One region of the Methylomonas sp. LWB genome, then DNA from elsewhere that is predicted to be linked to it. Evidence: riboswitches for the same ligand, from Rfam matches in the RefSeq annotation. Region 1 holds a riboswitch; each other region holds the start of a gene.
What was found. A riboswitch is a leader RNA that binds a small molecule or an ion and turns the genes downstream of it on or off. The one in region 1 is predicted to bind cyclic di-GMP.
Positions count from the first base shown of each region.

Region 2: it holds a riboswitch for cyclic di-GMP, as region 1 does, so the genes downstream of both, BJL95_RS01905 (VPLPA-CTERM sorting domain-containing protein) here and BJL95_RS16750 (hypothetical protein) in region 1, are expected to answer to the same signal.
Region 3: it holds a riboswitch for cyclic di-GMP, as region 1 does, so the genes downstream of both, BJL95_RS04885 (esterase-like activity of phytase family protein) here and BJL95_RS16750 (hypothetical protein) in region 1, are expected to answer to the same signal.

Region 1 is NZ_MKMC01000045.1:93,789-104,114, reverse strand. It holds gene BJL95_RS16760 (PAS domain-containing protein) at 131-3,814, opposite strand; cyclic di-GMP riboswitch class I at 4,950-5,027, shown strand; gene BJL95_RS16750 (hypothetical protein) at 5,147-5,926, shown strand; gene BJL95_RS16745 (TetR/AcrR family transcriptional regulator) at 6,478-7,152, opposite strand; gene BJL95_RS16740 (VacJ family lipoprotein) at 7,315-8,076, shown strand; gene BJL95_RS16735 (TetR/AcrR family transcriptional regulator C-terminal domain-containing protein) at 8,288-8,941, shown strand; gene BJL95_RS16730 (efflux transporter outer membrane subunit) at 8,938-10,326, shown strand, end outside.
Region 2 is NZ_MKMC01000004.1:60,724-71,049, reverse strand. It holds gene BJL95_RS01910 (hypothetical protein) at 1-1,070, opposite strand, end outside; gene BJL95_RS01905 (VPLPA-CTERM sorting domain-containing protein) at 1,134-1,895, opposite strand; cyclic di-GMP riboswitch class I at 1,934-2,057, opposite strand; gene arsB (ACR3 family arsenite efflux transporter) at 2,955-4,013, opposite strand; gene BJL95_RS01895 (ArsI/CadI family heavy metal resistance metalloenzyme) at 4,038-4,481, opposite strand; gene BJL95_RS01890 (arsenate reductase ArsC) at 4,507-4,986, opposite strand; gene BJL95_RS01885 (helix-turn-helix transcriptional regulator) at 5,013-5,351, opposite strand; gene BJL95_RS01880 (hypothetical protein) at 5,586-6,710, shown strand; gene pntB (Re/Si-specific NAD(P)(+) transhydrogenase subunit beta) at 6,913-8,304, opposite strand; gene BJL95_RS01870 (Re/Si-specific NAD(P)(+) transhydrogenase subunit alpha) at 8,317-9,870, opposite strand; gene BJL95_RS01865 (NADH-quinone oxidoreductase subunit B family protein) at 10,163-10,326, opposite strand, start outside.
Region 3 is NZ_MKMC01000009.1:80,720-91,045, forward strand. It holds gene BJL95_RS04865 (right-handed parallel beta-helix repeat-containing protein) at 1-1,194, opposite strand, end outside; gene BJL95_RS04870 (acyltransferase family protein) at 1,850-3,724, opposite strand; gene BJL95_RS04875 (hypothetical protein) at 4,803-5,276, opposite strand; gene BJL95_RS04880 (hypothetical protein) at 5,639-6,283, shown strand; cyclic di-GMP riboswitch class I at 6,892-6,970, shown strand; gene BJL95_RS04885 (esterase-like activity of phytase family protein) at 7,008-8,486, shown strand; gene BJL95_RS04890 (hypothetical protein) at 8,999-9,772, opposite strand; gene BJL95_RS04895 (hypothetical protein) at 9,879-10,326, opposite strand, start outside.

The DNA.
Region 1 (10,326 bases):
AAGTCTCGGAATCCCAATCGCTAGGCTAAAAGTCTTTCGAGCAAGCGAACTAGAATCGCCGGCAGGGTATAAAACGATTAATCCAGTCCGAAATTGGGGTGTGTCCCAAATTTTGTGTAAACGGAGGTATTCACGGCAGTTGGAGTGTGGTTGCCTGCAATGCGTTGAGAATGCTTGGGTAGTCGAAATTTTCCGCCAACTTCGACAGGTTTTTGTAGAGGACTAAATCGTAAGGGAGAACTTGCTCGATCACCGTGTCGATATGTTCTTGTTCCAGGCTTTTTAACGCCTGGATGAGTTCGTTGCGTAATTCTTGGGGCAATACGGATAGTCTTTCAGTCGTCAATTGCAGGGTATCCGGTTCGGTCGGCTGCGAGTCGGTATAAATATATTGCACGCCTAATTGTCTGGTCAGACATTCGTAGATTTCGTTAAAGCGGTAGGGTTTGCGCACGAAGTCGTCCATCCCCGCATCCTGCATTTCTTGCTGCTGTTCCTTGAAGGCCGAGGCGGTGACGGCGACGATCTTTACCGTTTGACCATCTTGCAATTGACGCAGGCGTTTGGTGGCTTCTATGCCGTCCATGACCGGCATGCGCCTATCCATCCAGATCAAGTCGGGGCGCCATTCTTGGAACACGTCCAAACATTGTCGGCCGTTCTCTACTATTTTCACGACGAAGCCGAGGTCTGTCATCAGGCGGCGGAGCAGCAACTGATTCTCGCGCTGATCCTCGACAATCAGGATTCGATACCGAGGCGTTCCTGGTATCGGACTCACCACTTCGCCAGGTGTTCGAATTTCCGGTCCGTGAATATCGGCAGGGCTTGCCAGTTCCAGTGGCAAATCCACCCGGAACAGCGATCCCTTACCCGGGGTGCTCTCGACGGCGATGCTACCGCCCATCATCCGCACAAACTGGCGGGTGATGGTCAGCCCCAAGCCGGTGCCGCGTTGTCCGCCTCCTTCCGTCAGCTGTACGAAAGGCTCGAATAGGCGCTGATGATCTTCAGGCGCGATGCCGGGTCCGGTGTCCTCGACTTCGATCAATATGTGCTGGCGGGCGTTGTTCTTGACGCCCAAACGCAGCGTTACGCCGCCCTGCTCGGTGAATTTCACGGCGTTATTGATCAAATTAATGATGATTTGACGAATGCGGGCTTCATCGGCCTTGATATAGCGCGGGAACTCGGATGACTGATCCAGGGTCAGCGACAAGCCTTTTTCCCGAGCGCGGAGTTGCATCATTTCAGTGACTTCCCGCACTAGCCCGCCTAAATCGAAGGCGGTGGTTTCCAGTTGCAGCCGTCCGGCTTCGATCTTGGCGACTTCCAGTACGTCGTTGATCAGGGTCAAGAGATGTTCGCCGCTGCGGTTGACGATATCGAGGTTTTCGCGCTGGTGTTCGGTTAGATGCGGATCGCGGCGCATGATATTGGAGAATCCGAGTATGGCATTCATCGGTGTGCGTAGTTCATGGCTCATATTGGCCAGGAATATGCTTTTGGCCTTGTTAGCGGCTTCGGCGGCATCTCGTGCTAACAACAGTTCCGAGGTCCGTTGCCGAACGGTATCCTCCAACCGGTCCTTGTAGCTCAACAACTCAGTCTCTGCCTGTTTGCGCTCGGTAATATCCAATGAGGTGCCGATAAAACGCACCGGTCGCCCATCCTCGTCGAAATAAGGCTCGCCGCGTTCATGGATGTGTTTCACGCGGCCATCCGGGAATAGCAGTCTGTGCTCGACCTGATACACGCTCTTATCGATGATCGCCTGGTTATAGGCTAATGTCACCTTGTCTCGGTCTTCGGGGTGCACCGTCGCTAAGAATGCGGCAAACGTCGCTTCAAATTGCGTCTTGTCGATCTCCCAAATACGGAATATTTCGTCGCTCCAAATCAACACATCGTTGATCATATCCACATCCCAGCTACCAATGTGGCCAATACGTTGCGCCTCTTCCAGCGCCGACTGACTACGTTGCATCGCTTCCTGGATCCGCTTGCGCTCGGTAATGTCCATGTTGGTGCCAATCATGCGCAGAGGCTTGCCTTCGCTATTCTGTATCGTCTGCGAGTCCGCCTTGATATAGCGGCAGGAGCCATCCGGATGAATGATGCGGAATTCAGGCGAGTACTCGCGCTCGCCCCGCAGGGCGGCCTGAATTTCTCCGTCTATATACGCCTTGTCCTCCGGATGAATGGTCCGTATCCAAGCGTCGTAATCGCCACTGAAGCCGCCTCGTTGAATACCGTAGAGTTGGTACATTGAGTCATCCCACACCAACTCGTTCTTGACGATATCCCAGTCCCATATGCCGATCTTGGCGACGCGTGTGGCCAGTTGCAAGCGCTCGGACGAAAGACTCAAAGCTTCGTCGGCCAGCTTACGCTCGGTGATGTCTATCGCCACGCCATCCCACACCGTTAGATCATTGACCAATCTGGGTCGGGAATTTATCTGAAACCAACGGTTTGTTCCATTAGCATGCAAAAACGGCAGTTCGATTGAGAAATCGCTTAATCTCCTGGCGCTGTCTGCTTCCGCTTCCTCAAGCAAAACCTTATATTGCGGGTCTAATTGAGTTAATAGCAATGCGGAATGCTTCAGAACTTGTTCCGCTTTTAGTCCATGCGCCTTTTCAACGCCGGCGCTGATAAATTTAAATTCATGCTCGCCATCCGTGGAGATTGTATATTGAAAAATATAGCCATTGGGTAAGTTGTTACCAATGGAACGCAGTTGCTCTTCATTGGATTTAACGATTTGCAAAAGGTGAAAAGTCGAAACTTTCTCATTTTTTAACTTAATGTTCAGTATTTTTATTCTAACAGTCGTTACCAGCAATGCCAGTACAATGGCGCCGAATACAATAATTTGCCAAGAATATTGCTTCAAAAAATCCAGCAGGGTGATTCGATCGACGCGATCGTACGGAGGGGCGTGTATTGCATGTAAAAGTTCGTACACCGGGGAATAATTGGCAGGCAGATCAAAGCCGCCAATAGTTAGCTTATCGATTAACTCCCGGTTGTTGTTCATGGAGAGCAGCGTGCTCACCAAATCGCGTTTTAACTGTGGGTCGATATTGCTGACGGACACTAGCGGCCACTCCGGGTACAATATCGTCGAATGTCGATAAGGGTAGCCGGGAGAATTCATGGCATGAATGATTTTAACGCGATTGAGATCGACTTTATTCTCCTCGGCCATATGCTCCAAAATACCGGAGCGGATAAACCCAACCTCCGCTCTGCCGGCGAGCACTTCTTCAACGACTTTATCCTGCGGCATGCCGGTAAAAACGATATCTTTCGGATTAGGTAAATCTAAGCCCTCCGCCTTAAACAGGTATAGCTGCGCCTGGTAACCCCCCAGCGAATCTTCAAAAACGGCTGCTATTTTGCGGTTTTTAATGTCGGCTAAAGAGTTAATATCCGTATGATCCTGAGTCGTGAATATGATGCCGCCAAAACTACTTAAACTGTAACTAGCTTCGCGATTAATTAAAGTTGCCAGCGGCTGAGTTAAGTTGAATTTATGCGAAAGCAATACATAATGCGAAGGGTTGGTCAACACAAACTCAAAACGGTTTTCTCCTATCGCCCGTACAAGTCCCGGATAATCGAGTACTTTTACCTCAAAATGATAACGTGGAAGCGATTTTGTCAAATATTCGGCCAAGTTATTCCATCTCGCTTGTTCCTGTGGGATGGGCCGAGGGGATAACATCCCGATGGTTACAAGCTCTTCTGCCGAAATAGCGGTGCAAAAAAGCAGTATGAAAAAAAATGAAATGACTTTTGCCGACATATTCTGTTTATAGGTATACGAGAGCTCAAGGAAATTGAATATGTTTATAAGCGTCTAGTAAAAATTTAACCGGAATTCGTGCTCCCAGTCGTCTAAACGCCACCGATTGCGCATAAGCGCTTTTTATCGGTCGTCCGGGCCGTGAGCTCATTATTTTGCGCGGTCTACTGTCGAATTTTCCTCAAAAACCCCGGCATTTCGGTTCACCGTCGCATGTTCTAGCTATTTGGCCGCTAATCGGGAACCGCAGATCGGCAGGGAAGGCGAGTGCTTTGATCGCGTCGCGTTCGTCGCGCTTATCCGCCCATCGACCACCGCTTTGATGTTGATGATGTCCAGGCATGTCCCACCAAGGCCAACGAGGAATACGAGGTGAATTCCGTTTTTAACGCCGTCGGTTTGAAGCTGGCCATGACCAGTACGGTTCAAGGAGCCAATGGTAATTGTCCTATATATATCGTTCTGATTACTCATAAGCCTCGGTCAATTTGAACAAACGCCCTGACTGCCATGGCGGAGTATTGGCCTCCGCGATAAAAAAACCTGATCATCATAGTCTTTGCAGATCGAATAGGTGGTTGAATCGATGCCAACACTCGGCTAGATGGCACGGCGAATCTTTGGGCTTGGATCGCCAGAAGCCACACCGTCAGAGGCCGTTTGGTACCTTCAAACAGCGTCCCTGTTGGTCAGTGGCGCTGGGTGATGACAGGCCGTACATTGACAAAGTTTGCGGGTCTTGACCACTACAAACCACCATAACTTGGGTATTGAAAACCGGCGGTCATCGTGCCTGAAATAGGGTTTCGGCGTACTGGGCATCGGTAGTTTACAGCTTCAGAAAATCCATCAAATCGAAGCCTTTTTGAAATTGGATCGGGTTCTTCTTAATGTCAGGATCCTGCAGTCGGACTAATACTTTCATCGGACTTATCGGAGGCTTCTAAGTTGTTGAGGCTCATCGATAATCAGCTTGGACTATGGCATATGCCGCAACAATTAATTAGAACTGTGTCAAATCCCGTAGAGCCGACGGTCGAATGAATTAACAGGGGTTTTTGGTTTTTAATAAGTATATGAAATTTATAGTGATTGTTCTTTGGTCTTTTTATTGCTTTCCAGTAAGTGCTCTATTTTGAGCGCTAGCCAAACCTGTCGCGAGGCAGGGCCGGAAAGCCACGGGTCTTGTAGGCAAGATAGCCGGGTTGCTGTGTCACGGGTAGGGATGCCGGGAAAGACTGCTTTTGCCTTGAAGAGGGTTAAAGCAAGTGACGCACACACAGTTGAGAAGTTTATCCATTCAACCCTTCTTTTTTGAAACAAGGTAATTAAATGAATTTGGAAATTAACGCAATACGCAAAACTAAACTCGCGGGATTGGCTATGATGTTGGCCGCCGCGACTCTGGCCCCGCAAACCGCTAGCGCGGCCCTAGTCTCAGGAACAGCGACCATCTCGCTAAACGGTGTTTGGAACTCGGCGTTTCTCGCTTCAGGATGGGCTCCGACGACTTTTTTCGATTCGTCCTTTAATAACACGATGATAAGCGGCTCTCTCGCCGGCGGAACCGCGATTAGCGGCTTTACCGGTGCTTTCGAGGCACCGATTAACACCAATACGACGACGATCGTCATCGGTGGTTTCGGTACCGCCGGCACCATTCAGGCGACGACGATGGATACCAGCAATTCCTCGGTCGGGGTTATCGGCCTTAGCGGCGCCTTCCGGTTTACCGCTCCTTCGCTGTCAACCTATCTGTCGTCCGAGGATTGGACGTTGCAAAAAATCGGCGGTACGTGGAACCTAGTGGACCACTCACCCGGCTTTCCGGACAACACCTTATTCCAACTGGTAAACGTCGTCGATAATCTGGCGACGACCGGTATGCTTGACGGCGACCTGCAGTTCTTGCCGGATCCGGCCCATCAAGCGGGTGGCTTTTCCTACTCGGGCTTTTTGGGTGCTACCGGAGCAAAACTCAGCACGACTATAGGTCATCTGAGCATCGCGCCGGTCGCGGCGGTACCTCTGCCAGCCGCGGCATGGTTGTTTGGCACCGCTTTGTTGAGTTTGTTCGGTATCAACCGCCGCAAAAACAGCATCAGCGCCTAAGTCGTTCATGGAATACGGCGTGGATTTAGCGCTAGATTGCCGCACGATGAGGCTTGCGGTATTCAAGATTAGAATTATTCCTATCGTTCTTGAAATTCATACATTGACCACTGTTGTAGTAGCGGCGTAAACGTTGCGAGAGCACGTCCATGCTTCCCCCTGAGCAGGATTTGGGCCAGGGGGTTGTTTTTTAGCGCTATCCTCCGTTTAAACCTTTTCGAAGATTTCTGATTTGATGGGCCCCTGCTTCAACTAAATGTCACAACCCTGTCAAATCAAACCAACTTAACCCAAATTTTAAGGGTCTCGCGCGGTGTTAGCGGAGAGGCTTTCCACGGCGCCCGACGCAAGATCGTGCCGCCATTGCCAAGGCGTTTATATCCAAAAGGACGTATATCGCCAAAATGGTCTACAACCAGACGACTCGGGTAATGCCGGACGGCCCGACGGATAGTGCCTCTAGGCGAATTTATGGTTGGGAGCGTAAGAATGTTTAGCGCCCGCGTTACATCCACCAACAAGCGGCCGTGCCAATCGCCGAGACCCTATGCTTAGTTATTTTGGTCGCGCTCCGGGCCGTACGCTCTCATGAAAACGTCGACGGCGCGTTCGACCACGCCTTCGATCAAATCCGGCGTCAGTTCGTGCAGGATATTCAGCAACCAGGGTTCGAAGATCTCCGACTCCAGCAAACCGTGAAAATGCGCGGCCACCAGCTTCGGATCGGCCGGGCGCAGTCGACCCGCCGCGATGACTTCGCCAAAATACTGCTCTAAATATTTCATGCCTAATCCCGGCCCGCGTTCGTAATACAGACGACCGATTTGGCCCTTGCCGGATTCGGCAACAATCATGCGTTTTAACGCTAGCCGTTGCGGCGTGAAAAACACGCTCAATATTCGCTCGCCAAGCCGCTTTAAGGTGAAGGCTACATCTTCCGACGGTTGAAGCAGGGCGAGGGTCGAGCGAATTTCGTCGGGATCGAAATTGGTTTGTTCGCCGACGTAGATCGAGTGCATCTGATCCAAATGTTGATCTGCGGACGCTTCTATCAATTCCACGAATAATTCGTTTTTGGCACTGAAGTAGCTATACAAAGTTGCTTTCGATACGCCCGCCAGAGCGGCAATGTCCGCCATCGTGGCCCGTTCGAATCCCAATTTCTCGAAGGTGGTTTTTGCCGCATCCAAAATCGCTTGGCGACGCGCCGGGCTTTTCTTTCTCAAGTTCGACTCCTTAACTAGACCAATCGGTATATTTTTGTTTGACAAGCGCGCGGGGTCAAGCCTAATCTTAACTATACCGTTTAGTTTAGTTATTATTCAAAATCGCTGGTAAACGGTTGTAGCTCTTAAGCGGGGTTTTTACCAACTATTACACAGGCTTATATGAATATGCGAGTTGAGTTTGCTAGAACACTGATCTTGAACGGCACGTTCGCCTTGTTGAGCGCCTGCGCCGCCACGCCAGCGACGGATCCGAGAGATCCTTACGAAAACTACAATCGAAAAGTCCAGTCGTTCAACGACGGACTGGACGATTACTTGATGAAACCGGCGGCGGAGGCGTACCGGTCGGTGACGCCGGACTTCGCTAACCGCGGCATCAGCAATTTCTTTAGCAACGTGGACGATATTGGCGTGATCGCTAACGAGGCCTTACAAGGGAGTTTTTCGCAATCCGGCCTGGACGGCGCCAGATTGCTGATCAATTCCACGGTGGGGCTGGCGGGATTTGTGGATGTCGCCACGATGCTGGATTTTCCCAAGCATGAGGAAAGTTTTGACAAGACGCTGGCGATTTGGGGTGTCGAAACCGGACCGTATTTGGTGTTGCCGGTGCTGGGGCCGAGTTCGGTTCGAGGCTTGGGTAGCGCGGTCGGCGACGCGGCGCTGAATCCGGTCACCTATCTCGGCCTGCCGGTGGCCGCGTCGATGGGTTCCGGTGCCTTAAGCGCGGTCGACAAACGCGCCGATCACTTAGCGATCGAAAAAATCGCCAGTGAAGCGGCAATCGACCGGTACGACTTTTTCAAGAACGCCTTCCTATCGCATCGGCGTTATGCGGTCGAAGTGGGCGACTTGCGGGAAGACGATCCGCTCGAGTCCGCCGATTCGGACGATAGTCAAACAAAGGAGGCCGGAAATTAATGGCCGCGCGTAGGCATCGAGAGGCTCGTCAAGTCGGTGCGGTTCAGCGCGGCGACGTGAGGCCGTCGGCAAGCCGCCGGCGGGTCGGATGCCTAGATCAGCGGGTTTTTGCGAAAAACGCCAATATTTTTTGCATTGGTACTTGTCGGGAGGCGATTCTTCGGGAATAATAAAAACGAAACATTTTATTTTTATTTTCCCGGAGCAAATTATGGCAGCGGAAACGATGAACAAACCCAAAGTAGGGCGGCCGAGAGCCGGTACCGAAACCGAGCGGAACGACTATCTGCTGGATCAGGCTCTGGCGCTGTTCATGCGCGAGGGCTATGCCAACACCAGTATCGCTAAAATTGCGGCGGCGGCCGGGGCTTCGACCCGAACTATTTACGAACGCTATAAAAACAAAGCCGAATTGATGCTGGCTTCGGTGGACCGCTTGGTCGAAACCGATATTTCCGAACTGCAGCGTATCGATGGCTTGGCGACGATGTCTTGCAGCGAGGGTTTGACCGCGCTCGGCGAAACATTGCTGGCTAAAGTCATGCAGCCCGACATGATCTCGTTTTACCGCATGGGCGTTGCCGAGGCGCGGCAATTTCCGGAGCTGAGCGATTTGATCGAAACCAGCGGTCCTCAACGGATTTACCAGATGATTGCCGAATATTTGCGCGGCCACGACGAGATAAGCGGGTTATCCGCTTCAGAGCGTCAGCGCGCGGCGGCCCTATTCTTGGAAATGTTGGTCGCCGAGCCGAGAAACAAGGCGCTATTCGGTTGCCTGGCTGCCGACTGGGATGCCCGCGCCCACGTCGAATTTGTCGTTAAGGTGTTTTTGTTCGGCATTGCCGACGGGAGGTCTGCGTGAGAGCGACCTTATTGACTATTCTGGCCGGCGGCGCGTTAGCCGGATGCAGCGTGTTTCCCGACTATGTCCGGCCGAGCATCGACACGCCTGCCCAATGGCAAGCCCAAAGGACCGAAGCCGCCGGCGCGGCGGAGCGGCTGGACTGGTGGCGCCAGTTCAACGATCCGGTGTTGAGCCGTTTGCTCCAGGCCGCCGAACAGGATAATCCGACGCTGGAGCAAGCCGTGGCGAATATAGCGTCGGCGCGCGCCAGCCTGGCCGGCGCGGAGTCGGGCGGCATGCCCAGCCTGACCACCAAAGGGGCTTTCACTCGCTCCAAGGGTGGCACCTCCACCGGCACCGGCGCGCAAACCACCAGCACTAGCGGCTCGAGTTTCAATACCGGCATTACCCAAATTTTGTCCGGTAGTCTCGATGCCAGTTGGGAGTTGGATTTATTCGGCAAGTTCGCCTTCAACCGGCAGGCCGAGCAGGCCCGACTGGCGGCGGCCGAATTGACGCTGCACAACGCTAAAGTGAGTTTGGCGGCCGAGGTAGCGAGCGATTACGTCAGTTACCGGGCCTGTCAACTGACGGCGACCGCCTATCAAAACGCGATCGCTTCCAAACAAGACACCGCGCGCTTGACCGGCGTGCTGGCTGGTGCGGGATTTTCGTCGCCGGCCGACGCGGTATTGGCGGAGGCCAGCTTGCATGCCAGCGAATCCAGTCTGATCGCTCAACGCACGGAGTGCGACAACACCGTCAAGGCCCTGGTGGCATTGACCGGTCTGGCCGAAGCCGATTTACGCGCTTGGCTGGCGGCTGGCGGCGGCATACCGGTACCCGCGCAATTTCAAGTGGATAGTGTGCCGGCCGATTTGCTGACCCAGCGGCCGGATTTGGCCGCCGATGAGCGTAAGTTGGCGGCGGCCAGCGCCGACATCGGCAACGCGGTCGCCAAACGCTATCCTAGCGTCAGCCTGACTGGTTCTATCGGCAAGCGCAAAACCGAAACCACCGGATTGACCTTGAGCAGCAACACCTGGTCGATCGGACCGACCGTTACCTTGCCGATCTTCGACGGCGGCGAATTGCGCTCCAAGGTCGATAGCGCTGAAGCGGCTTACGCCAGCGCGCTGGCTACCTACCGGAGCGACATTCGCAGCGCGGTCAAGGAAGTCGAGCAAGCCCTGGTCAATCTGAGCGGTGCCGAGCAACGGGAACGCGTGGAAGGCCGTAGCGCCGAGCAATATCGCCAGTATTTTCGCGCGGCCGAGCTCAACTGGCGGTCAGGCGGTCTTAGTCTGCTGTCGCTGGAGGACGCGCGCGGCCAGATGATCACCCAAGAAATCAGTCACATCACCCAACAACAAAATCGCGTGCAGTACTGGATCGCGTTGTAC
Region 2 (10,326 bases), on a different contig from region 1:
TAGCCGTCGCCTTCGCCGAAACCCAAGGCCAGTGCGTCGGAAGCCGGAGCCGTCGCGGAAGCAGCCGAAGTACAAGGATCATGCAGGAACTTGATATTGGATTGAGCTTGGGTACCGGAACCGTTTTCGCGGCGGCAGGTATGCAACAACGAGGAACCCGGCAAGTAAGCGGCGGCATTGGCTTGGACCCAATCGTACAAACCGGTGGAACCGGTCACTTTCAATTGGTTCCAGTCCGCCCAGCTGCCCGCATGAATCGATGCGATTTGAGCCGAGCTCAGGCTAGGCATGCAGGCCTCGGTTTCGGCACCAACCGCGCAGCCCGCCAAGGAACCGTTGGCGATTTGGGCGGCTTGCAATGCAAAATACAGTTTTTTGGTGACGGGCACGCCGAAGGTCACCGCCGAAGCGCTTTTCACGGTCAATTTAGCAACGTCGTCAGCATTCACGTCCAGATAGCCGGCTGGGGCGTTGTTACCGGTAAATTGCGCCGGGTCGACGTCGGAAATGCCGAAGTCGGAGATGTGGGTGCTGTATTTGCTGGCATCGGCCAAGTCGTAAGGGCAGGTAATCAAACCCAGTGTCGAACCGGCGACCGGCAAGGTGTTGGAGGTGCAAGCCGAGCTGATTTTCAAATACTCGATCGTGGCACTAGCGGTGTTACCATTGGCTTCGGCGATGATAGGGCTAACGCCGAACGCGGAACCGCCGGCGCTGCGTTTGTAGACCAAGATGTAAGGCTTGTTGGTCGGTACATTGCTGTTGGTGGTGGCGCGGGTGCACAAATAAGCGTTTTGGTCGGAACCGGTCAGGCTGTCTTTGTATTTCCAGATTTTTTTAGTAGTGTCGCAGACTTTATCGGCGGCCGGTACCGATGAATCGGTGATCAGTTTTTCGATAAAGTTGACCGCCGCGGAGGCGCCGGACAAATACAACACGTTGGTTTGGCTGGCGTCGATGATGGGCAAGTTGTTGCCGTCGACCGGAATCGGATCGTTGACGGTCGCGGCTTGCACACCTGATGCGGCCAACAAGGCGCTGATCGCGGTGCCTAATACTAAGTTTTTCATGGGTAGTTCCTCGAGTAAAAAATCGTCAAACCGGAGCGGCGCCAACGCCGCTCCGAATACCGCTTATGCGGCGGCGTATTTGCGGCGAGTCGCGCGCAACAAGCCCATCAGGCCGGCGCCGAACATCCAAACCGCGGCCGGCAGCGGCACATTGGCCGGGGCCGGACCGAAGCTCAGCAGATTGCCGGCCAGGGTCCATTTACCGGCGGCCAGCGTGTGAGGCTGAATGCCGTTGTAGTACCAGAAATCGCCGGAGGTACCGTAGGCGATATTGGCTTGGGCCAAGCTGACCGTGCCGAAGATACTGTTGAAGTCATTGTGTTGCCCGGTATTCGGGGTATCGGCGTCGTACACCAACGAACTCAGATTCGCGGCATAATCGTTTCCAGTAGCGCCGGGGTTATCGGCGACTTGTCCGCCATTGATCTGATTCGCATGGTTTTTGATCGCAGTACCAGGGACTGTGGATTGTTGCAAACTGTTGTATTTAGCAATCTCGGTCATGCCGGTGATCAACTGCTTGGAACCGAAACCGACGGCAACCGCGAACTTGGTTTGCGAAGCATCCATACCGCTGGCGAAGGTGTTCCAGTTGTCATTGAGGCTCAAATCGTAGCTCAGCGTATAGCTGTCGTTGGCGACGTTGGCGATCAAATCGCTCATCAGCACGCCCAAATCCAGCGTGAACGTCAAGGTTTGGCTTTTGTCGTATACCGACAAATAGGCCTCGACCGTAGCCGCGCTAGTATTGTTGATCGCCGCATTCGCCGCGCCGGTGGCAGCGAACATCGCCGCCGCCAACAAGGCTTTGTTTAAAGATTTCATAATGGTTTCCTTATGTTTAAGATTTAAAAAATACATAAGGTGACAGCCCAGCCGTCTTGGCTTGTCGGCTTCCTACCGCCCGCCGCCATCCCCGGCGACCGACCCAAGCCAAGACCTGAAACTTTCCGTCCCCGCCTCGCGGCGAGTTTGGCTTTTACACGCTTACCTGCTCACTAAACTTCTAACACCTCGAGTGGTGTCGCTATCCCCGCTACCATGTGTCCGTATTGCAACCTACTCCCTACCTTCTTCCTCTTGCCGCTCCCTTCGCTGGTCTTCCCTGTTCCCTGTAATTCCGCATCAACCAAGATCCCGCGGCTCCCTGCCATCTCAGTTGCGGCGAATTATTCCAAACAAATCAATAAGTTTCCGTTACAGCTCTGTTAAAGAATCGTGAAATGTATTACATGCGTGATACGCCGAAACATCGCCGAATGCCGCAGCACGTTGTTTTTCAAGGGCGAATCGTTGCCGCCACGGACCGCGTACCTAACAGGCTAAATTGGGCGCATCCGACATGGACTGTCGAATTTGGCGTGCGGCATCGGCCGCCCGCCCAACGATTGGAGGACTTAACATTGGCCGGAAACGAATATCGGCGAGAGGGCAACTGTACTAATCGTTAGACGCTGTCGCGGGGACCAAGCACTGATGGACTGACTTTGCCCGGCGTTGCAAACGCGCTAACCGTGGTTATCGGCGATTCGCGGCTAAACACTCGGTCGCCGCTAAAACGCCGCCTACCGGAGTTTCCCAAACGGGAAAACTATAGCTTGCAAAGTCAGGATGCCCGTGGCATTGGGAATGGCGTGTTTGTGCTTCCCCGCCGGAGCGGGACCTATTAACCCGGCTCTTAAATACCGTTCGCCCTGTCGAAGGGCACGCCGGTCCGGGCTTAGACCGGCTCAGCCCGAGAAACACCAGTGAGAAATAGGGCCGGATGTAGAGGGCATGCGGCGGCTGACGCCGAATTGCGAGAAATTGACCGAAACCGAGGTTACAGGGGGATCGATCGTTCGAAAAAGCCGGTGCTGGCGAGAACGCCGAAACCTGCCGGGACTAGCGCCCGACAAACCAGCGCTGTTGAATCGCGAACGCGACGTTCACCAAGCCGACCATGACCGGCACTTCGATCAGCGGCCCAATCACCGCCGCGAAAGCCGCGCCGCTGTCGATGCCGAACACTGCCACCGCCACCGCGATCGCCAATTCGAAGTTGTTGCTGGCGGCGGTAAAGGCCAACGTCGTGGTTTGGCCGTAGTCGGCGCCGATCAGTTTGCCCATCGCGAAACTGACCAGAAACATCGCGACGAAATAAATCAACAGCGGTAGCGCGATACGCAACACGTCCAGCGGCAATTGCACGATCAATTCGCCCTTCAACGAGAACATCGTCACGATCGTAAACAGTAACGCGATCAGCGTCAGCGGGCTGATTTTGGGTACGAAACTCTGCTGGTACCAATCCTTGCCCTTGGCTCTGACCAACAGCCAACGCGTCGCGAAACCGGCGATGAACGGAATCCCCAAATAAATAAACACGCTTTGGGCAATATCGGCGATCGTCACCGCCACCAAACTGCCCGGCAAACCGAACAGCGGCGGCAACACGGTGACGAACAACCAGGCATAAACCCCGAAAAACAGCACTTGAAACACACTGTTAAAGGCCACCAGCCCGGCGCAGTAGTCGTTATCGCCGCGCGCCAGTTCATTCCAGACGATCACCATCGCAATGCACCGGGCCAGGCCAATCAGGATCAAGCCGGTCATGTATTCCGGATAGTCGGCTAAAAATCCGACCGCCAAGCCGAACATCAACAGCGGACCGATCAGCCAGTTTTGCACCAGCGACAGCGCCAACACCCGGCCGTTACGAAACACGTCGCCGAGTTCCTCGTAACGCACTTTCGCCAGCGGCGGATACATCATCAGAATCAGACCGATCGCGATCGGGACGTTGGTGGTACCGACCGAAGCCTGGGCGTTCAGGCGATTCACCTGTTCCGGAAACGCAAAGCCGATGCCCACACCCAGCAACATCGCGAGAAATATCCACAAGGTTAGGAAGCGGTCCAAAAACGACAAGCGCGGCTGCGGGCAGATTGGCAAGTTCATCGTGGAAAACCTCGAACTGTTCGATCAGATAGGACTGCAATTCGACGAAGGACCGCAGCAACTCGCAACGCTATCGGTCGGCAAATCGGCGTCTTTACCGAATATCGGAATGCTTTTCAACGAATGAAAGGCTTCCCAGGGGATGCCTTGCGGATCGACCGTCCAGTATTTGTCCGACTCGGCGTAGCAACAGGCCGCCTGTTTTTGCTCCATGATCGGCAACGCCGCCTGTTGCAGCACCTGCTGAATTTCGGTCAAGGCCTGCTCCGATTCGACTTGAATGCCGAGATGATCCACGCCCGCTGCTCGGCCCCGGTTGGAGATCGCGAAGTTGATGCGCGGATCGTCCAGCATCCATTTGGCGTAGTCGTCGTGGACGGCGCTGGGTTCGGCTTGGAACAGCGCGCTGTAGAACGCAATGTTCCGTTGCAGATCGTCGACGGCAAGGTGAATATGGAAACGTTTCATAAGGCTGTTTTCTCCGCGAGAGGGATTAAGGTAACAAGGCGCCGATGCGATCCAGCTCGGCCTTGAAGCGCTCGGGATCGTTTTTCAACTCATCCAACGGCAAGTCCAGAAAGCGCTCGATTCGGTAACGCACGATGCCGTAAGCGGTTTCGAAAGCCGCTTTGATTTGTTCCGGGCTGCCCTCGGCATGCGCCGGATCGTCCACGCCCCAATGGCTACGCAAGGCCGGGCCGAGATAAGCCGGACAAGTTTCGTTGGCGGCATTGGCACAAACGCTGATCACGATATCCGGGGTCAGCGGCAAATCGTTCCAGGATTTGCTGAAATAACCGGCCGTGGATATCCCTTTTTCTTCGAGTATCGCCACCGCGCCGTCGTTCAGCCGGCCGATCGGCCGGCTGCCGGCGCTGATCGCGTGCCAGCCCGCCGGCGCCAAGTGATTGAAGATCGCTTCGCCCATCAGCGAGCGGCAGGAGTTGCCGGTACACAGAAATAAAACGTTCATACGGATGACCATGTTATGGGTTTGATTCAAGACTCGCCGTCGCCGCAAGCCATTTGCTCCGGTCCGAAGCAGGCCGTCGGGCTGCCGGCGCAACACTCCTCGGTCAGATACCCGATCAACTCGCGGATCAGGTTCAAATCAGCCCGATAGCGTTGAAAGCGGCCTTCCTGGGTGGCGTCAACCAGCCCGGCATGGGTCAGGGCTTTTAAATGAAACGATAGATTGGTCGGCGGCAAACCCAGTTCCGCAGCGATTTCGCCGGCAACCAAACCTTGCGGCGCGTGTTTAACCAACAACCTGAACACGTCCAAACGCACACCGGAAGCCAGAGATTCGAACAATTTAGCGGCTGATTCCTTATCCATCGATTTAACTATTCAATAATTATTGTATAGTCTAAATATTTTTTCGGGTTTGGCAAGTCGGCACTGAGCAGTACTGGGCAGTGGCTCGAATCGGATACTTGCAATACTCAAGCACGACTCCGCCAAACGACGGCAAATCCGCGCCGTCGTTCACGGTCATTTATTTTGTGGCGAGTCTATGGAAATTTTTATAATGCGCTGTCCCTTGAATATTCGAGCAATGCCACGGTCACGATGAGCGAAACCCGCACGCTGCAACAAGCCTACCAAACCGCCGTCCGGCCGCCGCGCGACCCCGAGCGCCTGGCCCAAGCACTCAACGACTGGTACCAGCGCTGGCCGACGCACAATTTTCTGCATCCCTGCGTCATCGACGGCAAGGCCGCGCTGGTTTGTCGAGCCGACTTGAGCGTCTCGGCGGCGGACGCTTATCGCGAACTGCTGGCAATCGCCGAGGCGCACGGCGTACTCCTGAGACAAGACCGGCGTTCGTTGGACTTTCCACCGGCTCACGGCAACCGCCGCCGCGACGTCGGCTTGGTATTGACGTTTTGCATCGGCTTACTGGGTTGGTCGCGGGCGGTCAGCGCCGACGACTTGCTCGCGCCTCCGCCAAGTCCCGCCGCGCAGTTGGTGGCGCCGCCGGCCGGCGCGATGCAGGCGATCGCCAGTCGCGACGAAGCCAACCATACCTTGATCAAGTTGCGAAGAACCCAACCGCCGACTGCGGCCGACATTGCCAACGCCTATCAACAGGTCGCGAATCCGCAACCGGCGCCGGCCGACGCGGCAGCCGCGATACTGGATTTTCTGAAAAACGCCTATCGACCCGAGCTTGGCGAACCGGCCAGCATCGCCGCCGATTTCGAGAGCATCGCGGCATACTACGCCCGTTATCCGGCGGTCGCGGCGCTAATCAGGGATCTGGACCAACAAAAAGTGCTACTGAAATACCGCAAGAACACCTGGCAGGCGCAAGCCTGGGGCAACCAATACCGGGTCGATAGCGTGACGATTTATTTCGATACCCGACTAGGCGCGCAACTACTGGCCGAACCGGGCTGCGACGCCAACCCGGCCTGCGGCGTATCGCCGGCCGACGCGCTGCTGCACGAACTGCTGCACGCCAAACTGATGCTGTTGGATAGCGGCCATTTCATCGCCGGCGGCGGCATGGCGCAAAATCTTTACCCTTTCGAACACGAGCGGGAAGTCATAGCCGAGGAAAACCGGCTGTACCGCTCCATGAACCAAGAAGATGGTCTTGCCCGACCCTTGCGCCATCGCCATAGCGGCCAATTGGCGGAAGTCAGTTGTCCGGCCTGCGCGCCGCACCAACAGCTCGCCGCCGCGCCCTAAATCAACCCATTCGACTGGGGCAGCGCCTGCAGACTAAGGCGGGAGTAAGCCGCAGACCGTATTTGGCACGGATTGCGGCTCGTATTGAAGAGAAGGAATGACGATAGCCCCGACCGGCGCCGGTAACGGTGCCGGTCGGGGGCTACTACCGAATGTCGCGCCCGCCCGCCAATCAGCGCGGTCCGGACAGCGGCCGTTCAGATTAAGCCTGCAAGGCTTTCAACAAGGCTTGTAACCTGTCGTTGGCATCGCCGAACAACATGCGGGTGTTTTCCAGCACGAACAGCGGATTGCCGACGCCGGCATAGCCGGAGGCCATGCTGCGCTTCATGACGATGGTGGTGCCGCCCTTCCAGCATTCCAGCACCGGCATGCCGGCGATAGGACTGTTCGGATCGTTCAAGGCCGATGGATTGACGATGTCGTTGGCGCCGATGACGATCGACACATCGACATCCGGGAAGTCGTCGTTGATTTCGTCCATTTCCAGCACGATGTCGTAAGGCACCTTGGCTTCGGCCAGCAACACGTTCATGTGGCCGGGCATCCGGCCGGCGACCGGGTGAATCGCGAAGCGCACCTTCTTGCCCTGCCCGACCAGCAACTTGGTGATTTCGTTGACCGTGTGCTGGGCTTGGGCGACTGCCATGCCGTAGCCGGGAATGATGACGATGTTTTTGGATTCGCGTAACAGTTGCGCGGTTTCCTCGGCTTCGATCGGCTGGACTTCGCCCTCGATTTCCGCCGCCTCGCCGCCGCCGGCGGTGCCGAAGCCGCCGGCAATCACGCTGAGGAAATGGCGGTTCATCGCCCGGCACATGATGTAGCTCAAGATCGCGCCGCTGGAACCGACCAGCGCGCCGGTGACGATCAGCAAGTCGTTGCTGAGCATGAAGCCGGTCGCCGCCGCCGCCCAGCCCGAATAGCTGTTCAGCATCGACACCACCACCGGCATGTCGGCGCCGCCGATCGCCATTACCATGTGCACGCCGAACACCAACGCGATGCCGGTCATAATCAACAGCGGCATCAGTGCATCGCCGGCTTCGGCGTTAGCCAAAAACTGACGGCCCAGAATGAAGGTGGCGACGAACAGGGCCAGATTGAGCCAATGCCGGGCCGGCAGCAATACCGGCTTGCCGGTGACCTTGCCGCACAGTTTGCCGAAGGCGATTACCGAACCGGAGAAGGTCACCGCGCCGATGAACACGCCGATGTAGATTTCCAGCTCGTGTATGGTTTTTTCGACGCCGACCAACGTGGAATTATGATCGAGGAAACTGGCGTAACCGACCAACACCGCCGCCATACCGACCAGGCTGTGCATCAGCGCGACCAGTTCCGGCATTTGCGTCATTTCCACCCGCGCCGCCGCGAAGGCGCCGATCGAGCCGCCGATCAACAGCGCGCCGGCCAGGATGCCAAACGCTGTAACGTGGCCGCCGAACACCGTCGCGACAATTGCGATCGCCATGCCCAACATGCCGAAATAGTTGCCGCGCCGGGAAGTGTCCTGCCGGCTGAGACCGCTCAAGCTTAAAATGAACAGAATCGATGCCGAGATGTAAGACATCGTAACTAAACCTTGTGCCATGTTGCCTACTCCTTATTTTCTGAACATTTCGAGCATGCGCCGGGTGACCAGAAAGCCGCCGGCGATGTTGATGGACGCGATCAGGATGGCCACGCCGGACAATACCGTAATCACCAAATTATTCGGCGTCGACACTTGCAGCAAGGCACCGATGACGATGATGCCGCTGATCGCGTTGGTCACGCTCATCAACGGCGTATGCAGCGAAGCGGTGACGTTCCAGATCACTTGATAACCGACAAAGCAGGCCAGCACGAACACCGTGAAATGCGACAGGAACGACGCCGGCGCGACGGCGCCCATGCCGAACAAGGCGGCGCCCGCCAGCAGCATCGGCAGCAGTTGCGCCAGCGCCGATTGGGGTTTCTCCACTTTGGGCTCGACCGCTGGCGCTTCGGTCAGCGGCTTCGGGCTGGCCGAGAGTTTCGGCGGCGGCGGCGGCCAAGTGATCTTGCCTTCCTTGATCACGGTGGCGCCGCGGATCACTTCGTCGTCGAAATTGACGTTGAGCGTGCCGTCCTTGGTCGGACACAAGTCGGTCAGCAAGTGGCGCAAGTTGGTCGCGTAAAGCTGGCTGGACTGGTTGGCCAGCCGGCTGGGCAGATTGGTATAGCCGATGATGGTGACGTCGTGCTTGACCACCACCCGGTCTTTTTCGGTCAGCGCGCAGTTGCCGCCTTGCTCGGCGGCCAAATCGACGATGACGCTACCGGGCTTCATCGATTTCACCATGCCGGCGGTAATCAGTTCCGGCGCGGGTTTGCCGGGAATCAGCGCGGTGGTGATGATGATGTCCACTTCCATCGCCTGGCGGGCGAACAGCGCCATCTCGGCTTCGATGAACTCCTTGGACATGGTTTTGGCGTAACCGCCGCTGCCGGAACCGTCTTCATGAAAATCCAGCATCAGAAATTCGGCGTCCATGCTTTCGATCTGTTCCTTGACCTCGGGGCGAGTGTCGAAGGCGCGGACGATCGCCCCCATGCCCTTGGCGGCGCCAATCGCCGCCAAACCGGCCACGCCGGCACCGATGACCAAGACCTTGGCCGGCGGTATCTTACCAGCGGCGGTGATCTGACCGGTGAAAAAACGACCGAAATGCTGGGCGGCTTCGATCACCGCCCGATAGCCGGCGATATTGGCCATCGAGCTCAGCGCGTCCATTTTTTGAGCTCGCGACATGCGCGGCACGCTATCCATCGCCAACACAGTGGCGTTTTTGGCCGCCAATTGCTGCATCAGCGCGTCGTTTTGGGCCGGCCAAATAAAGCTGATCAGGGTCTGGCCGTCTTTCAGCAATTCCGCCTCGTCTATCGCCAGTTCCGGGTGACGTTCCGGCGCCCGGACCTTCATGACAATGTCGGACTCCTGCCAGACCGCCTTGGCGTCGGGCAAAATCTTGACGCCGACTTCCTGGTAGGCTTCGTCGCTGATATTGGCCGCCGCGCCGGCGCCCGATTCCACGCAGACTGTAAAGCCCAGCTTGATGATTTTTTCCGCCGCTTCCGGCGTGGTAGCGACGCGTTTTTCGCCGTCGTGAATTTCTTTGGGTACGCCGATTCTCATGTTGTCTCCTGTCGTTGTTATAGGGAGGAATATGGCTAACCAAACTTCAACGTTGCCCGGCGACGTAGCAGCGGCCAAACGGCCGCGACGACTCGGACGGCAACCGGTTAAGCTTAACCCATCCGGCGCGGGCCGGGTCAATTATTCAGGCGGCGATTTTCCCGAGTTTGGCATTGAACGGCGCCGATTTTGATCGGCTACGAGAAGTCGGGCGACGGTTAAGCCACGAAGAGCCGGCTTCGCCGTGCCGCGCGAACAGCCCAGGTCGGGCACAGGCATTGCAAGGCCGGGACTAGCGCGTCATCAACACCAACAAGCCTTGCATCAACGCCAACGGCGTCGGCGGACAGCCGGGAATCGTCGCATCGACCGGAATTACATTCGCCACCGCGCCGCAACTGGCGTAGGACACGCCGAACTCGCCGCCGCAAGTCGCGCAATCGCCGACCGCCACTA
Region 3 (10,326 bases), on a different contig from region 1:
GATGATATTGCCTCGAAATGTCCAGTCGCGCCCAGCGTATATGGCTCCGCAATCGTTGCTGTTTTGGCAGATCGAATAGATTTCGTTTTTTTCGATTACGTGGTCGTTGCCGGTAAAACGTATGCCGCCGCTTAGTCCTTGTGCAATTAAGTTGTGAGAGACATGAGTTGCAACGCCTCCTATTTCCACGCCGTATATCATTAGGTTGGTAGTGTAATTGTAAATTTTGTTGTTATAAATACTGTTGCCGGACGCTTGCAACGTTGGTCTGTCGCCGCCGGTAAGCGTAATAGCGCCCGTTCCGGCGTGATGAATGGCGCTATTGGATATTTTGATATTGGTATTGTTATCATCCACAACCGTTTGGTCGTCTGCTGAAATGCCTTTGCCGCCAACATTGTTGATTTCCAGGCTGTCGAAGGCCAAGCTATCGGAGTTTACGATAGTGATCGCGTTCCCGGTGCTGTGTCTGAATGTCAAGTTTTCGAAGCGTATATGGCTTGCGCCTGCCAGATTAATTAGGTTTTTTGTCGACGAAATAACCGGCGATTTCGGGACGGAATCGTAGGGTGGAATGAATAATAGTTGGGCGTTATCTTTGTCGTAAAACCATTCGCCAGGGGTGGTCAGAAATTCCTTGGCGTTCTGCAGATAAAAACGTCGGCCTTCGGCTAATTCGTTGCTGCTATCCGAAGATAAGGTGATCTTATTGTTGGCCTGATCTAGATTTTTTACCCCCAAGTATTGATCGAAGTAATCGTTGCTGGGAAAAATATGCACTTGCGCATTGCTCAGGTCTCCGGAGAAGGTTGGCAGTTTCTGGTAAACGCTGAACTGGGTTTTGGCGTCCAACGGGGTTTTGATATAAAGCCAGCCGAAATCCGGATAGCGGGCCGGTTGCATGCGGTATTCGTTCAAAAACATTTCGAACGCCGGGCCGTTGCCCTTGATGCGGCTGTTGTCTTCGGCGCTTATGCTATCGGTGATTGTGGAGTCCAGAGGGCAACTGAGGATTTGTTCGGGATTTTCGGCGTCGTAAGCTTGACAGCCTGTTAACAGTAGGCCGCCGGTAATCAGCGTGGCGCCTTTTTCGCCTAGCCAAGTAATGTCCTTACCGGCTTCTCCTGAATCGGCCTCGGTAAACTCCAACGGGGCTTTCAGTTGGTAGATGCCAGCGCCTATATGTACTGTCACCGCTTCGGTCAGATTGCCGGCGGCTTTCAGGTCGCGTATCGTTTGTTGGGCTTTGCCGAGGGTTTTGAACGGTCCGGTTTTGGTGGAGGCATTTACCGTGTTGGACGATCCGTCCAGCCTGTCGTCGCCGTTCCTGGCGACGTAAAAATCCTTGGCTAGGGATACCGAGCAGAAACAAAGCGAGGCTAAACTGACTATCAGTCTTATTGACATAAACTTCTCCTAAAAGCTGGCTTGGCATACCTATGTTTCGCCGACCATGGCTTGCAAGCGGTTAAAAAATACAATGAATTTGGGGAGGGGGTTTCCGTCCTGGGATACGAGGATACTTTAGAATTGTTACAGGAATGGGTGAGAGTCTGTATAGCATAGAAGATCAATGTTGCCAAGCCTTGTTCCTGTAGTATTGAGAGTGCGTGAGCCGAACGAGGTCATGCTTCAAGCGCGCCGACACTGTGCTTATCCTACGCAGGGGAGTTTGCTAACTAAGCCAATCGTAAGTCATTGTTTCGGCGAGCTTTGAAACAGGTAAGGATCAACTGAAAATGCATGCGATAAAAAGCACTAGCGCTCAGGTTATTAGTAAATTGGCAGAGTTTATTTCTTGAATTAGGCCGTTCCGTTTTTTAGAAGTGTTTAGGAAGCCCGATTTTTATCAAAATAAATCATCCAAATTTGATGACTTTATTAAAAGTTCAGCCCCTGGTTTAGTTAGATGCCCATAGTCAAATTGCATGGGCATTTGGTCGGGTGCCCAAACTTTCCAAGTTGGTTCGCTCATGATTTTATATACCGACAAGTAGCTCACGCCACTTGGTAAGGAGGCTCTCAAAAACTCGTTGTCAACTTCCTTTGGATTTGTATTGCGATATTTATTTAAATACTCTGACTCGTTTTCATTGTTAGCCAAGGCTTTGGCTAATATTCTGGGTAATGATTGATAATATTCGTTGATTGGTCCAGAAATAATCACTTTGTTCGAAAACTTTGTTAGCCAGTCTGCGGTGGCAATTACTGCTGAACTATCTTGTTTTTGCCATCTCCCGGAAATTATAATGGTGTCAAAATGTTGTTTTGGTAGGTATTCATTGAATATAAAAGTGATTAAGTCAGTGCAGCGCTTTTCTCCAGTGCTATTTAGTATGGGTTTGCATCCCGATGCGGTCGCCTGAAGAAAGTTTACTTCTGGAAACGTTGAGTTTAAGCCTGGCCATAAGTGTGCGGCGTGGCTGTCGCCAATTAGAAGAACATTTTTCTTGCTCGAGGAAATCGCTAAGCACTCGTTAATGTTGTATTTGTCGAATGAATTGTAGTTTGATGTTAGGAAGCATTTGCCTGCGCGCATATTGGTGTCCGCGTCGTAATCCAAGACGGCAAGAACATCAAACACTTTTTGTGGGTAGTTGTAATATTTTTCACTAACAGAGCTTAGAGAAAGAGAAGTTATTGAAAATGCTAGCATTGTAACTAGTGCAAGAGCAATCGTGGGTTTTGCTTTCAACTTATAGGGTGGCTTTCGGAATGGTTGTTCTACGTATTTCCAGGAGATGGCGGATAGTGCTAAGCAAGCGGTGATTAGAAGTGCGTTTTGCAAGTAGTTCTGTGGTTTGTGGATTTGTTTTACAAATACTAAAACAGGCCAATGCCATAAATAAAGAGAATATGAGATTATTCCTATTAGACGAAAGGTTTTGAAAGAAAACGTTTTTCGCACCACCGTTTCTCTTAGACCGCCAGTATATATGATCAGTGCTGTGCCCAGGCATGGTGGTAATGCGGATATTCCAGGGAATACCGTTTCTCTCGAGTATGTGGATATGCTGAATACTAATGCGGCAAGTCCCAGTAATGATAATCCTTCAATTTGCCATTTGTTCTGAATTCGTGGCCAAGCTCCTATTCCAAGGGATGCGCCAATCAATAACTCCCATGCACGGGACTGAACTAAATAGAATGCGTTAACTGAATTAATGTTTACCGCGTGCTCGGAATATACAAGGCTAGAAATTAGTGTAATGAATATAATCTTTTTTTGAATTGAAAGGCTAAGGTTTCGTATTAGATATATTAGTAGTGGGAAAAATACGTAATATTGCTCTTCCACTGAAAGTGACCATGTGTGCAGAACCGGGTTTGATTCCATTTTATGGTCGAAGTATCCATTTAGATCGGAGAAGAATATATTTGAAACAAAGAAAATTGACGATACAATGCTTTTTCCGGTGTACTCTGATTCTGATGGAAATTGAAGAAAGAAGGAAGCTAATATGCAGCAAAAGAATACGAAGAAAAGAGCAGGGAATATCCTTCGGATGCGCCTATGATAAAAATCTAATATTGAATAGTTGTTTTGCAGGATGTCGCTATAAATTATTGATGTTATTAAATATCCGGATATTACAAAGAATATATCGACGCCAACGTATCCGCCTGAGAAGTACTTTCCGACATTGTAATGAAATAATATAACGGATACTACCGCAATTGCTCTAAGGCCGTCTATGTCGCCTCTGTATTTCGTGATATTCATTTTGGTTTATTTGTTGAGTATTCTTTCAAAACTATACGAGCTGGCTAAGAGGCAGCCAGATTTTTAGGTATCTATATTAAAAATATCTGTGGATTCTGGCACAGGAAGCCTGGGAAGTCTAGGGGCTGGCAACAGTACGTGTGTTAGAGTATTTTGCGGTTAGGTCAGCAGATAAGTGATGTATCCAGTTACTGTTCTTGAAGCCAAGATACTATCAAATTATTTCAGCATTAGGTCTTTTTGTATGCCCCGGAGTTACGGATTCTCTAGACGACTGTGCTTTCTTGATTGATCTCTTAATATTGAGTTAGTCCTGGCGTGGAGTTGCGAACAAGAGGGGGCTTGTTCTGATTGGTTGCTGATCAGTTTGATCTTGAACAAAATAGACTTAAAGTATCGAAAGGCCGCATCAATAGGCGATTCCTGTTGTGCCATGGAAGGCTCGGACGCTTATCAGTTTGGCATGATACCCGTTTGGACAGGCAAGAGGTTCGCTTTAACACGAAAGCGTCGGCGCTCAACACTCAAGCATTTCTTCCTGACAGCCGACGATCTCTGATGAATGTCGAGCACTCTGTTTTTGGAAGTCAGGCTTCTTGTTTTAACAGACGGCATTGATTGTTGGATAGTCAGGCGTTTAATTTGAACACTGGACGATCTTTGTTTGACAGCGGGGCTTCCGTGATCGCGACGCGTGCCCCACTGCTTGTTGGCGGGCGTTGTATGTTGTTAGTGAATTGACGGCTGTTTATCCGAGGACGACCGATGTTGATCGCGGAACGTTGGATGTTCATAGGAGAATTCTCTGTGTTGATCGGCCGGTCGGGAATGTTCAGCGTAAGCGCCTGCTTGCTGCTAACGGATGTCGGCCTGTTCGAATGGCGTCGTTGATTGTTGCCGCTAAAGCGTTGGGTCTTATGATTCGAGCGTTTGGGGTTTTGCTTTGAAAGCCTTTTGGCAAAGTACGGACGCGCCGGAGCCGGAATGCTCTTGACCGCGGCAAAGTTACCTTCGCTAAGCAGGTTGGCTTTGCCGGAGCATTGCGCCCGGCAAGGCCGTTAAGCAAGCGTGTTAATCGCTACTTGGGATTGTTGTCGGAAGACGAGCCTGGCGTCTTGCGGGCAAAGCGTTTGCCCAAACTATCCAGATGCTCATCCAGGGAGCCGTCCTTGCCGGCTAGTTTGGCGGACTGATAGACAACTAGCGTTTGGGTATAGGCGTCGCTGCCCGCCGCTAAAAAAGTATCTTTCATTTTTTTCATCAGTTGTCTCATAGCCATCATCAGGGGTTCCAGATTTCTGACCATTTCGACATCGGCGCGGTATTCGTCCAGATCGAAGATACGCGGCAGAATACCTGTGTTTTGCGTGGCCAATGCCAGGCCTTGATCGACGAAGGCTCGGCTCTTGCCGCCCATTTTAGGCAGCCCCTTTCTATCTTCTATCGATAAGTCGATTAAAAACGGTAGCTGGGCCTGTATGTCTCCTATCAGTTTTAATACGGCTTCTTGTTGGTCTGGGAGTAGTTCTCCTTTAATCAATTCGCTGGACATCATAACCTCCGAGTTTAGAAAGAATTTGGCGTTTGCCGTTTTGAAATGAGCCTAGGGAAATAGTGGGCGTTAGATGTTTTGGACAGAAAACGCCGCGAAACAATGCTGGGCGTTGTTCAAAAATGACGAATTCCGTGGACTCGACACGGAGTATAGCGGAGGAGGTGCTAATGTCGTGGCAAACGCGAAAAGCAATTCGACATGGTCTGGGTCGGCCGGCCGCGATTGGGTTGCGCGGATCGCAGGTAGGTGGGTTCGGCCTGTAATACGTGGCTTACCTGAATGTACTTTGGTCTAATGTTGCTTGCTTTACCGACTCCGTAAACTGTGACGCAAGTTTAATCATTCAGGAGTTAAATCTCATGCAAGTCGTAAAATCACTTCTGCTGGCCGGCTTTGTCGTACTATCCACATCCAGCGTATCGACGGTCCAAGCGAGTACCGTTTTAACGCCGGCCTCGGCAACCGTGATCAACCAGTCGGTTGCGGATAGTTCGTTTCAGGACGTTTACAGCTTTGCGATCGACAACGCCTATAGCGCCTACAACTTGTCCGGCGCCTTGAGCTTTCAATCTATTCAAACCGTGGTCAGCTTGACTAGCGATTTTGCGTCGCCGTTGGTGACCAGTACCACTGGCATCGCCAGCGCTAGCGTCGAGTTGCTGGATTCGTCCGCTGCTCTCGTTGCGACCGGTTCGTTGAGTTCTTTCTCGAGCGCGTCCGCGCCGACTTTGGTTTCTTTGCCGATCCCCGGTTTCCCGTCGTTTTATCAAGCATTGTTGACGACGTTCAATACCATTACGTTGAACAACGTCCCAGTAATCGGCGCGGGCAATTACTTCTTGAAAGTGCAAGGGTTGGCCTCTAATGGCGGTACGTATGCCGGTAGCTTGAGCGTGTCGCCCATCGTGCCCGCCGCTGTACCGTTGCCGGGCGCCGCGTGGGCGTTCCTGACCGGTTTGTTGGGCGTATTGGGTGTGCAACGCCGCCGTTTGATGAAAGCCTAGGCTTACGCATTGCTCGCCTCAAAAAGCCGGCGGTAATGCCGGCTTTTTTATGTGCGGCATATTGTCGCTGGTTCACGGATTGAGCTGCGACGTAAGCGTCCCGCCGCCAAAAACCAAGCCGCGCAAATCGAATGTGGTCTCGATGTAATCGAGCTTGCAGGCCTACCAAACCAACCTTCGGCAAATGGAGGGGGCATCCGATCATCAAACCCCGGTTGGCGGTCGGCAAAATGACTTTCAAGTCGCCGGAAACCCTCCGCAACCGATGGCTGAACGCCGAAACCTCGATTCCAATGAGGCTATCAACCTAAAAAGAGCAGTTTGGCGATGAAAAATTCCGTTCGTCCTGAGTTTGTCGAAGGGCGCGCGGGATTTTTCATTCACCCGTTTGGCAAGTGTATTGCGAGCCGTCCATGCTTCGACGTTGCTCAGCACGAACGGCCCGCAATACACACCAACTGCCCTTTTTAGGATCAAACCAATCTCCCGTCAATCGAATACGCCTCGATTTCACCGAGGCCGCCAGAACCGATCGGCGACGAATCAAAGGTAGAGGCGGATGTTGGCTTGTTGTCATCGCTTTGCAATATGTAATTATCAAAATAGCTCGATGTTAAAGCCAAACCCATCGCGAGATGGGGACGGAAAACCACGGGTCCGTTTTGTCGCGATAGCCGAGTTGCCATGCTGAGCAACTCTCACTAAGACACTAACGGAGACCCCGATGTTAACGAAGTCATTATTAGCCGCCGCCATCGCGGCCGCCGCTTTTTCCACCGCCGCCAGTGCGTCGATCGCTTCCGGCGACCTGATCGCCATCGGCAGCCTGTCCGGCAGCGGTGCGGGCCTGAACGCCGATTTATCGGGCTTGACCGGCACCCTGGAAAACGGGGTTGCCGCGAATTATTTGGGCGGCATAGGCTCCGGATTGGCTTATGCCGGCGGCAATATTTTCATCGCCACGCCGGATCGCGGCCCGAATGCGGTCGCGTACAACAGCGGTTTGGACGATACCGTTTCGTACATTTCCAGATTTCAAACCTTGAGTTTGGACTTGAGCGCCAACCATTCCGGCACCGGCTTGGCATACAATTTGTCGCCTAAATTGGTATCGACCACATTGCTGTCCAGTGCCACCGCTTTGAATTATGGCGCAGGCATCGGCAAGCAAATCGACGGTGTCACGCCGGTCGGCAATGGCGCGCCGGCTCTGAACGCGGCGAATAACACCTACTATTTCACCGGCAGATCGGATAACTTCGGTTCCGCCAATCCATTGACCGGCATTCCCGATGCTTCTTCCGCCAACGCCAGCAACGCCCGCTTCGATCCGGAAGGCGTTCGCGTTTCCAACGACGGCAAAAGCGTGTTTATTTCCGATGAATACGGTCCTTATGTTTATCAATTCGACCGCGCGACCGGCCAACGCATTCGCGTCTTCAACCTGCCGGCCAATTTGGATGTGGCGAAATTGAGTCCGGTTGGCAAAACCGAAGAAAGCAACACCAGCGGCCGCGTCGATAACAAAGGCATGGAAGGTCTAGCATTGACCCCGGACGGCAAAACCTTGGTCGGCATCATGCAGGCTCCTTTGTTGCAGGACGGCAAAAAGTCCGGCATCGACCGCATCGTGACCATCGACATCGCCACCGGCGCAACCCATGAATATGCCTATCAATTGACAACGGGTTCCGGCGTCAGCGAAATCGTTGCGATCAACGACCACGAGTTTTTGGTGGACGAGCGCGACGGTAGCGGCCTGGGCAATGGCGACAGCGCGGCGGTCAAGCAATTGTTTAAAATCGACCTTAGCGGGGCTACCGACATTTCCGCATTTTCAGGTAGTACCGCCGCTTTACAAGCCACTGCGGTGCCGAAGACGCTGTTCTTGGATGTCGTGAAATCCCTGAATGCCAACGGTATCAGCAGCGACAAGATTCCGGCCAAACTCGAAGGCGTGTCCTTCGGTAGGGACATTACCGATGGCGGCGTGCTGTATCACACCTTGTTCGTCGCCAACGACAACGACTTTTTGCCTAACGTTGCCGGCACCAACCAGTTTTATGTGTTTGCGTTCGCCGATTCCGAGCTTAACTATCAGGCTCAGCAATTCTCAGCCGTGCCGGTACCCGGAGCGGTTTGGTTGTTCGGTAGCGCGTTGATGGGCTTTGTAGGTCGTTCGGTGCGTAAAAACCGCTGCTGATATCAATTATTAACCCGGTATTTAAATACCCGTTGGCTTTGATTTTATCAGAGGGCGTGCCTTCATCTAGGGTTTGGACAGGTTCAGGATGAACGGTCAAGGCCGTAGGGTACGCACCGCGTACTTTTAGAAGCTCATCGTGGTGGCGGAGATCATGCGGTATGCGGTGCGTACCCTACGTTTCCAATACCAATGCCATACGAAGCACTGATCGGGCAAGGGGGTGATCGCTTCGCGCGGAAATTTGTAGATTTTTGACAAGACTGAACTACACTAAAAACCAAGGGACTAGAACGATACAGCGATTCCGTTAACGATCTTTATTTGTCTAGATGACGAGGAGGTTTGCGACAGTGTCTTCAACTTATATTTTGCACCCGGTCGTAAAGACCTTTATTGATTCGTAGAATCAAAATACCGAGAGATACCAACGAACCCCGAAGACGCAAAATCTTCGGGGTTTCGTGTTTTCTTGTGGGAAGATGTGTCGGATAGATACCGATGCGATCTTGTTATCTCAAACTCATTGCCGGTAAAACGGTTAAGTTTGATTGTCGGGTTCGACCACCTATTAAGCGCGTTACGTTCATTGACGCTAATCCGAACAAGAATAAGCTTGCAGACGGCATTAACGGGACTGTTGAAATGGTTCCGCGCAGTCCGATGGGATCGCCGGTAGGGTTTACGTCGTAACGGCCAACCGAAAAGTCCACGGTATCGCCCGCGTTTAAATCCCGAGTAAAATCGAAGCGGAACGGGGTGCCGTTCAAATAGCCGGTATAAGCGCCCAGTATCGCTTCCATGCTGTAATTACCGGCGGACGAATTGACGGTTACTCCGACAGACTTGGTTCCGAAATCCACGCTAAAAAACTCCCCCTGTACTCGATAGTTGCCGTCAGAAGGCGCGACAAACCGCAATATCGCAAAGTCGATGGGAGAAAAATAACCGCCTGGATGCATGTAGACCGCGTGAGGTGCCACGTAATGGGTCCCCGCGTAGTAGGTTGAATCCGTGGAATTTACCGAAACTTGCGGAAACGGCTCCTGATTCGCATAGTTCGAGCTAATCCAACCATTGACTCCGCTAAAACCCTCCAAACTGGTCATTGGCTGGTCGAGCAATTGAAAAGCGCTTGTCGCGGTTTCCGCGTACCCGTACTGGAACGGACCATTTTGATCTGGGAACTCGAAGTCAGAAACCAGGTTATAGGTGGCGGCGAGTGATAGTGGGGTGACTCCAAATAAAAAGAAACCGAGAAAACCTGATAGTAGGCGTTGATTCATTACGGACTCCGTTTGTAGGATTCATTGGATGTGCAGCTAAATTTCAGTTTTCAAAGCGATGTTAGTGTTCGTGTTTATCTGGAATATGCGCGGTCACCAAGTTTGATTAGGTTTTGGCCAGATCCGGTAGGAAGGGCTTTGAACGAATTAAAATTATTAGTGCGAATCCCGACAGCATTAAAGCCGCTGGATTTGGCAGCGGAGTGGCAATTACCCCGACAGTCCACCCAACGCCTTGTTCATGTAGGGGATTGCTCCAACTGATCTCGGTATAATTTCCGATAAATTGGATAATTCCGTTCCCTTCCAGGCCATACAGTGTATTTTCAGCAGGTTGAGTTAGGGAAGAGTCGCTGCCGCCAAATAATCCGCTACCTTGATTGAGCAGGACGAACGGTTTGTCGAATACAAAAGACGATGGAATGGAAATTTGACCTAGGCTGACGATCGCCATTACCGGATTCGCAACTGTTTTGGAGAACGTGATTGTGTTGATGTTATTGCTACCTCCCCAGAAATCTATTCGGCCTTGGTACTCTGGAGGATTGTCTACT